One region of the Marinobacter bohaiensis genome, then DNA from elsewhere that is predicted to be linked to it. Evidence: predicted binding sites of a transcription regulator. Region 1 holds the regulator's gene; the other holds the start of a gene.
What was found. Region 1 encodes sigma-54, which starts transcription at its own class of promoters, with help from an activator protein. Its sites were predicted from a motif close to ANTGGCATNNANNTTGCTNT; they were not measured.
Positions count from the first base shown of each region.

Region 1 (3,359 bases):
GGTCAGCAGGGCACCCACCACATGATTGCAGCCGTCCAGACGGCAGTGGGGGATGGCAATGCCCTGACCGATACCGGTGCTGCCCAGCCGTTCCCGGGACACCAGGTTATTGAAGGTCTGGGTCTCGTCGAGCTCGGGGTAGCGCTTGGCTACGTGCTCGGCGATCAACTCAAGGATGCGTTTCTTGCTGGTTCCCGGCACACCACAGAGGGTGAGCTCGGGAACCAGGATGGACTGGATGGTTAATGGTGATTCCGTCATGGATGGAATGCTTTCCCTTGGATGGAACGGCTAGCGGCCGGCAGCACCGTGCATTCGATCAACGGTCTTTTCCTTGTGCTTGAGGATCTGCCGATCAAGTTTGTCGAGCAGGCCGTCAATGGCCGCGTACATATCTTCGTTTTCAGCCTTTGCGTGGATTTCACCACCAATGACGTGGAGTGTGGCTTCGGCCGTCTGGCGCAGCTTCTCCACGGACAGGGTCACCTGACAGTTGCTGATGTGGTCGAAATGGCGTTCGAGTTTTTCAAACTTGCCGGAGACATAGTCTTTCAGAGCGGGAGTCAATTCGACATGGTGACCTGACATATTGAGTTGCATAGGCTTCTCCTGTTGTCGATATGGCCGGGAGCAGAGAAGCTCCCGACGTTGAGCCCGTCGCACTCAGCGACGTTTGAAAACCGACTCTGGCTGGCCCTGGGCGCTTGCGTCTCAGACCAGTCTCTTGCGTTCGTTGGACGGCGGGATGTGCATCGCCTCGCGATACTTGGCGACCGTCCGTCGTGCCACCTTGATGCCCTGGTCCCCGAGCAGCGCTGCAATCTTGCTGTCGCTGAGGGGTTTCTTCGGGGTTTCGGCGGCGACCAGTTTCTTGATCATGGCACGAATTGCCGTGGAGGAACATTCACCGCCCTCGTTCGTGCTCACATGACTGGAGAAAAAGTACTTCAGCTCGAAGATACCGCGCGGCGTATGCATGTATTTCTGGGTGGTGACCCGGGAAATGGTCGATTCATGCATGCTCACTGCCTGGGCAATGTCCGAGAGGATCAACGGCTTCATGGCTTCCTCGCCATGATCCAGAAATCCCTGCTGATGTTCAACGATCCGGGTGGCAACTTTCAGCAGGGTCTCGTTGCGACTCTGCAGACTCTTGATGAACCATTTGGCCTCCTGCAACTGATCGCGCAGGTAGGTGTTGTCGGCACTGTTGTCGGCCCGGCGGATCAGCGCCGCGTAGCCGGCATTGACCCGGATGCGCGGGGCAATTTCGGGATTGAGTTCGACGCGCCAGCGGCCCTTCTGCTTGGACACCACCACATCCGGCACCACGTAATCCGGCTCGGCCTGGTCGAGGGAGTCGCCCGGCCGCGGGTTGAGCGTCTGGATCAGGGCCAGTACGCACTTCAGCTGCTCTTCGCTGAGGCGACTGCGGCGCAGCAACTGGGCGTAATCGCGATTACCCAGCAGGTTGATGTAGTGGCTGATCACCAGCCGTGCCTGGGGCAGCCAGGGGGTATCCGGTGGCAGCTGGTTGAGCTGGATCAGGAGGCACTCCTGAAGGTCCCGTGCGAACACGCCCGGCGGGTCGAAATGCTGCAGGCGGCGCAGCACGGCCTCAACTTCGTCCAGTTCCAGCGGATCTTCCTCGCTGTCGTCGACCAGCCCGGCGTGGATGTCTTCCAGTGTCGAGATCAGGTAGCCGCGCGGGTCCACCGAGTCGAGCAGGGCGTGAGCAATGGCGCGGTCGCGCTCGCCCATGGGGGTGAGGTTGAGCTGCCAGAGCAGGTGGTCCTGCAGGGTCTCGGTGGGGGAGTTGCGTGATTCGAAGTCGGTGTCGTCGTCTTCTTCGCTGCGCGCCGCCGGTGCCGGGGCGGACTGGTAGATGTCGTCCCAGGCGGTGTCGACCGGCAGGTCATCGGGGATTTCCTGGTTGGTATCGGTGTTCCAGTCGGGTTCGGCCGGCTCGTCCCAGCTATCGTCGTCCTGCGTGGTGTCGTTGCTGTCCTCGCTGTTGCCGTCAGCGGACGCGTCCTCACCGTCGCTCTCATTATCAGCGGCGCCGTCTTCCTCTTCCGAGGTTTCCAGCATGGGGTTGGATTCGAGCGCTTGCTGGATTTCCTGTTGTAAGTCCAGCGTGGAAAGTTGCAGCAGGCGGATTGCCTGTTGCAACTGGGGTGTCATGGTGAGCTGTTGACCCAGCTTCAGCTGAAGCGAAGCTTTCATTACCATTGATTTAGTCCCGTCACCCTGTGGCCATCGACTGAGTTATTGCGCCTGGGCAAGACCTGTCCGGATGTCTCCGGACCTTGAAAACGCTCGTGTCAGAGGTCGGTCCGGCTTGCCAAGCAAATTCTTTGCCGAAGTTTACTGCTATGGGTGTCCCGATGACAATGTCTTGGTCGGCGGATATGCCTCGAGAGGTTAGCCGACCCTGTTTCGAGTTTAGCGTTTTGGCGCCCACTGCGATACCCATACCCGATTGACGGGCTCACATGTGGAATTCGTTGCCCAGGTAGACTTCCTTGACCTGCTGGTTGGCCAGGATCTCCTCAGACTGTCCGGATGCGATAATATGGCCGCCGCTGACGATGTAGGCGTTTTCGCAGATATCCAGGGTTTCGCGCACGTTATGGTCGGTGATCAGCACACCGATGCCCTTGTCGCGCAGATGGCGGATGATCTGCTTGATGTCGCTGACCGAGATCGGGTCGACACCGGCAAAGGGCTCGTCCAGCAGGATGAAGGCCGGCTCCATCGCCAGCGCCCGGGCAATCTCCACGCGCCGGCGCTCCCCACCCGACAGGGCCATGCCCAGGCTGTCCCGGATATGCGTGATGTGGAATTCTTCCAGCAGGTTTTCCAGCCTCTCGTCACGCTCCGCCCGAGACAGGCTCTTGCGCGTTTCCAGGATCGCCATGATGTTGTCGCGCACACTGAGCTTGCGAAACACCGAAGCTTCCTGGGGCAGATAGCCGATGCCGGAACGGGCCCGGCCGTGCATGGGCAGGGGTGTGATGTCCTTCTCATCGATGCTGACCCGGCCGTTGTCCGCCTTGACCAGGCCCACGATCATGTAGAAACAGGTGGTCTTGCCGGCGCCGTTGGGGCCCAGCAGGCCGACGATTTCCCCGCTGCGGATTTCCAGTGAGACGTCTTTGACCACTTTAATCTGCTTGTAGCTCTTCGCCAGATTGCTCGCACGCAGTATGGCCATCAGTTACCGGCCTCCGAGGTTCCGCTGCCCTGGCGTGGCTGGATAACCATTTCCACGCGCCCGTCGCCGCCATCGGATTTGCTGCCACCGCCGGCGGTGACCACGCGCCTGGCCGTGTCGTAGTCGATGCGCTCGCCCTTGA
Region 1 is NZ_QGEH01000001.1:1,652,634-1,655,992, forward strand. Features, by position in the region: gene ptsN (PTS IIA-like nitrogen regulatory protein PtsN) at 1-261, opposite strand, end outside; gene hpf (ribosome hibernation promoting factor) at 292-600, opposite strand; gene DKK67_RS07385 (RNA polymerase factor sigma-54) at 712-2,226, opposite strand; gene lptB (LPS export ABC transporter ATP-binding protein) at 2,492-3,217, opposite strand; gene lptA (lipopolysaccharide transport periplasmic protein LptA) at 3,217-3,359, opposite strand, start outside.

Region 2 (3,359 bases), on a different contig from region 1:
CCGACAGCCCCAGCCGCTCCATGGCCTGGGCCAGCAGCTGTTCACCGGCCTCCCCCGGACGGCAGTATCGGTCCAGGGCGTCACCGCTCAGGTCGGCGTTGAGCACACCGCGCTCGGCCTGCAACGCCCGGGCACGCAGCACCCGATCGCGCACGCCGCGGCTGTCGTCGGCCGACTGGTCCTGGCGCAACAGGGTCTGGCCGTCCTGAACCGGCACTTCCACATGCAGATCGAACCGGTCCAGCAGCGGGCCGGACAGACGCGACTGGTAGCGGGTCACCTGTTGCGGGCTGCACTGGCATTCGATGCTGGGATGGCCGCGGTAGCCGCAGGGGCACGGGTTCATCGCGGCGACCACCTGGAAACGGGCCGGATAGGTGACCTGCTGGGCGGCGCGGGAAATGACAATCTCACCGGATTCCATGGGCTCGCGCAGCACTTCCAGCACCTTGCGATCGAACTCCGGCAGCTCGTCCATGAACAGCACGCCACGGTGGGCCAGGGAAATCTCGCCGGGACGCGGGCTGCTGCCCCCACCCACCAGCGCCACGGCGGAGGCCGTGTGGTGCGGCGAGCGATAAGGCGGCCGGCGCCAGCTGCCCGGCTCCACCGACTCCCCCGCCACCGAACGCACGCTGGCGACTTCCAGCGCCGCCTCGTCCGTCAGCGGCGGCAGGATACCCGGCATGCGGCTGGCCAGCATGCTCTTGCCGGTGCCGGGCGGGCCGAACAGCAACAGGTTGTGCCCGCCGGCCGCCGCCACTTCCAACGCCCGCTTGGGCACGTGCTGGCCGCGCACATCGCGCAGGTCAGGCCAGCCTTCATCCAGCGGAGGTTCCGGCGTGCGGGTCAGCGGCGGCAGGCGCTCTTCGCCGCACAGGTGCGCCACCACCTGCAGCAGGTGATCGGCGGCGAGCACGTCGTCGGCCGCCGCCAGCGCAGCTTCCTCGGCATTTTCCCGGGGGACGAGCAACTGGCGTCCGGACGCCCGCGCCGCCATGACCGCCGGCAGCACACCGCGCACCGGGCGCAGGGTCCCATCCAGCGCCAGTTCACCGACGCATTCCAGGCGCTCCAGCGTTTCCGCCGGAATCTGGCCCGACGCGGCCAGGATGCCCAGGGCAATGGGCAGGTCGAAGCGCCCGCCTTCCTTGGGCAGATCGGCCGGGGCCAGGTTGATGGTGATGCGGCGGGTGGGGAATTCGAAACCGGCGTTCATCAGGGCGCTGCGCACGCGGTCTTTACTTTCGCGGACCGCGGTTTCCGGTAACCCGACGATGGAAAGCGACGGCAGGCCATTGGAGAGGTGGATTTCGACCGTGACGGCCGGCGCGGAAACGCCCAGGCGGGCGCGCGTGTGAACGATCGCAAGCATGACAACCTTCCCTGGTTCGGGCCGGACACGGGGCATCCGGCAACTGCATGGACGGCGACGCGGCGTCCTGCCGCGCGGGTATCAGCCGTCGGTCTTATCGGTGGCCAGACGCTGCTCCATCTCCGCCACCTGTTTCTCGAGGGCCTCGACTTTTTCCCGGGTGCGCTGCAGGACGGCCTGCTGGGCGTCGAACTCTTCCCGGGTCACGAGGTCCAGGCGATTGAGGACCGACAGAACCGTGGCCCGGGCGTGCTGTTCGAAGTCGTCCTTCGCGGCACGCGCCATATCCGGAACGAACTGGCCAAACTGGCCCTGGAGCTGTGACAGAAAATCCTGTGGTCTTTTCAACGTAATCCTCGCGGGTCCCAAGGCATGGTCGGAAAAGTGTACCATAATCGGGGTGATACAAGGCTGATCCAGCACGCACCGAAATGGCGCACCAATCCGGTTCGTTACGGAACAGTGCGCACCAGACTGATGCAACACTGTGACCCAATTCGGGGCCAGCCTTGATTAATTCACTGTTTTACCGGGTATTTTTTGCGTTGGCACACGCGATGCTTAATGCCTCGTACGCAATCCGCACACACTGTGTGCGAGGTGGCAGCATCCCGAGCTCAAACCAAACCCATAGAACAAGTTTGAGACGGAATTACCAAGGAGACAGCAATGAAACTTGTGACAGCGATCATCAAGCCTTTCAAGCTGGACGACGTCCGCGAGGCATTGTCCGAGATTGGCGTACAGGGCGTGACCGTCACTGAAGTCAAAGGCTTCGGGCGGCAAAAGGGGCACACCGAGCTGTATCGGGGTGCGGAATACGTGGTCGACTTCCTGCCCAAAGTGAAGGTGGAAGTGGCTATTGGCGACAACCTGCTCGACCAGGTCATCGAGTCCATCACCAAGGCAGCCAACACCGGCAAGATCGGTGACGGCAAGATCTTCGTGACCGAACTGGAGCAGGCGATCCGGATCCGGACCGGCGAGACCGGCGAAGAAGCCGTCTAAGACCACCGAATCCAACAACAACGCCAACGCAAATACCCAACTCACTCCTGAAGAGCCTTGTGCGGAGGGCTTCACATGGAAAACGAAATTTTCCAACTGCAGTACGCTATAGACACCTTTTATTTCCTGATTTGCGGCGCATTAGTCATGTGGATGGCTGCCGGTTTCGCCATGCTCGAGTCCGGTCTGGTCCGCGCCAAGAACACCACTGAGATTCTCACCAAGAACGTCGCGCTCTACGCGATTGCCTGCACCATGTACATGGTCTGCGGTTACGCCATCATGTACGGCGGCAACGTGTTCCTGTCCGGCATGGGCAGCGTCGATGTCGCTGGCGTTCTGGGCGATTTCGCCGGCCGTGAAGGCGGCTTCGAGGGTGGCTCCATCTACTCCGGCGCGTCCGACTTCTTCTTCCAGGTGGTCTTCGTCGCCACAGCCATGTCCATCGTTTCCGGTGCCGTGGCCGAGCGCATGAAGCTCTGGGCATTCCTGATCTTCGCGGTCGTCATGACTGGCTTCATCTACCCGCTGGAAGGCTCCTGGACCTGGGGCGGTGCTGCTGTCTTCGGCATGTACAGCCTGGGCGACCTGGGCTTCAGCGACTTCGCCGGCTCCGGCATCGTGCACATGGCCGGTGCGGCGGCCGCCCTGGCGGGTGTCCTGCTGCTGGGCGCGCGTAAAGGCAAGTACGGCCCGAACGGCGAAATCCGCGCCTTCCCGGGTGCCAACCTGCCGCTGGCCACACTGGGTACCTTCATCCTGTGGATGGGCTGGTTCGGCTTCAACGGCGGTTCCGTCCTGAAGCTGGGCGATATCGCCAGCGCACACTCGGTCGCCATGGTCTTCCTGAACACCAACGCGGCGGCTGCCGGCGGCGGTATCGCGGCGCTGATCACCGCGCGTCTGATGTTCGGCAAAGCCGACCTGACCATGCTGCTGAACGGCGCCCTGGCGGGCCTGGTGGTCATCACCGCTG
Region 2 is NZ_QGEH01000005.1:161,241-164,599, forward strand. Features, by position in the region: gene DKK67_RS18945 (YifB family Mg chelatase-like AAA ATPase) at 1-1,375, opposite strand, end outside; gene DKK67_RS18950 (accessory factor UbiK family protein) at 1,457-1,723, opposite strand; gene glnK (P-II family nitrogen regulator) at 2,045-2,383, shown strand; gene DKK67_RS18960 (ammonium transporter) at 2,459-3,359, shown strand, end outside.
Region 2: glnK (P-II family nitrogen regulator) is a predicted target of sigma-54. The motif match lies at 1,920-1,939, and genes of this name have one in related genera.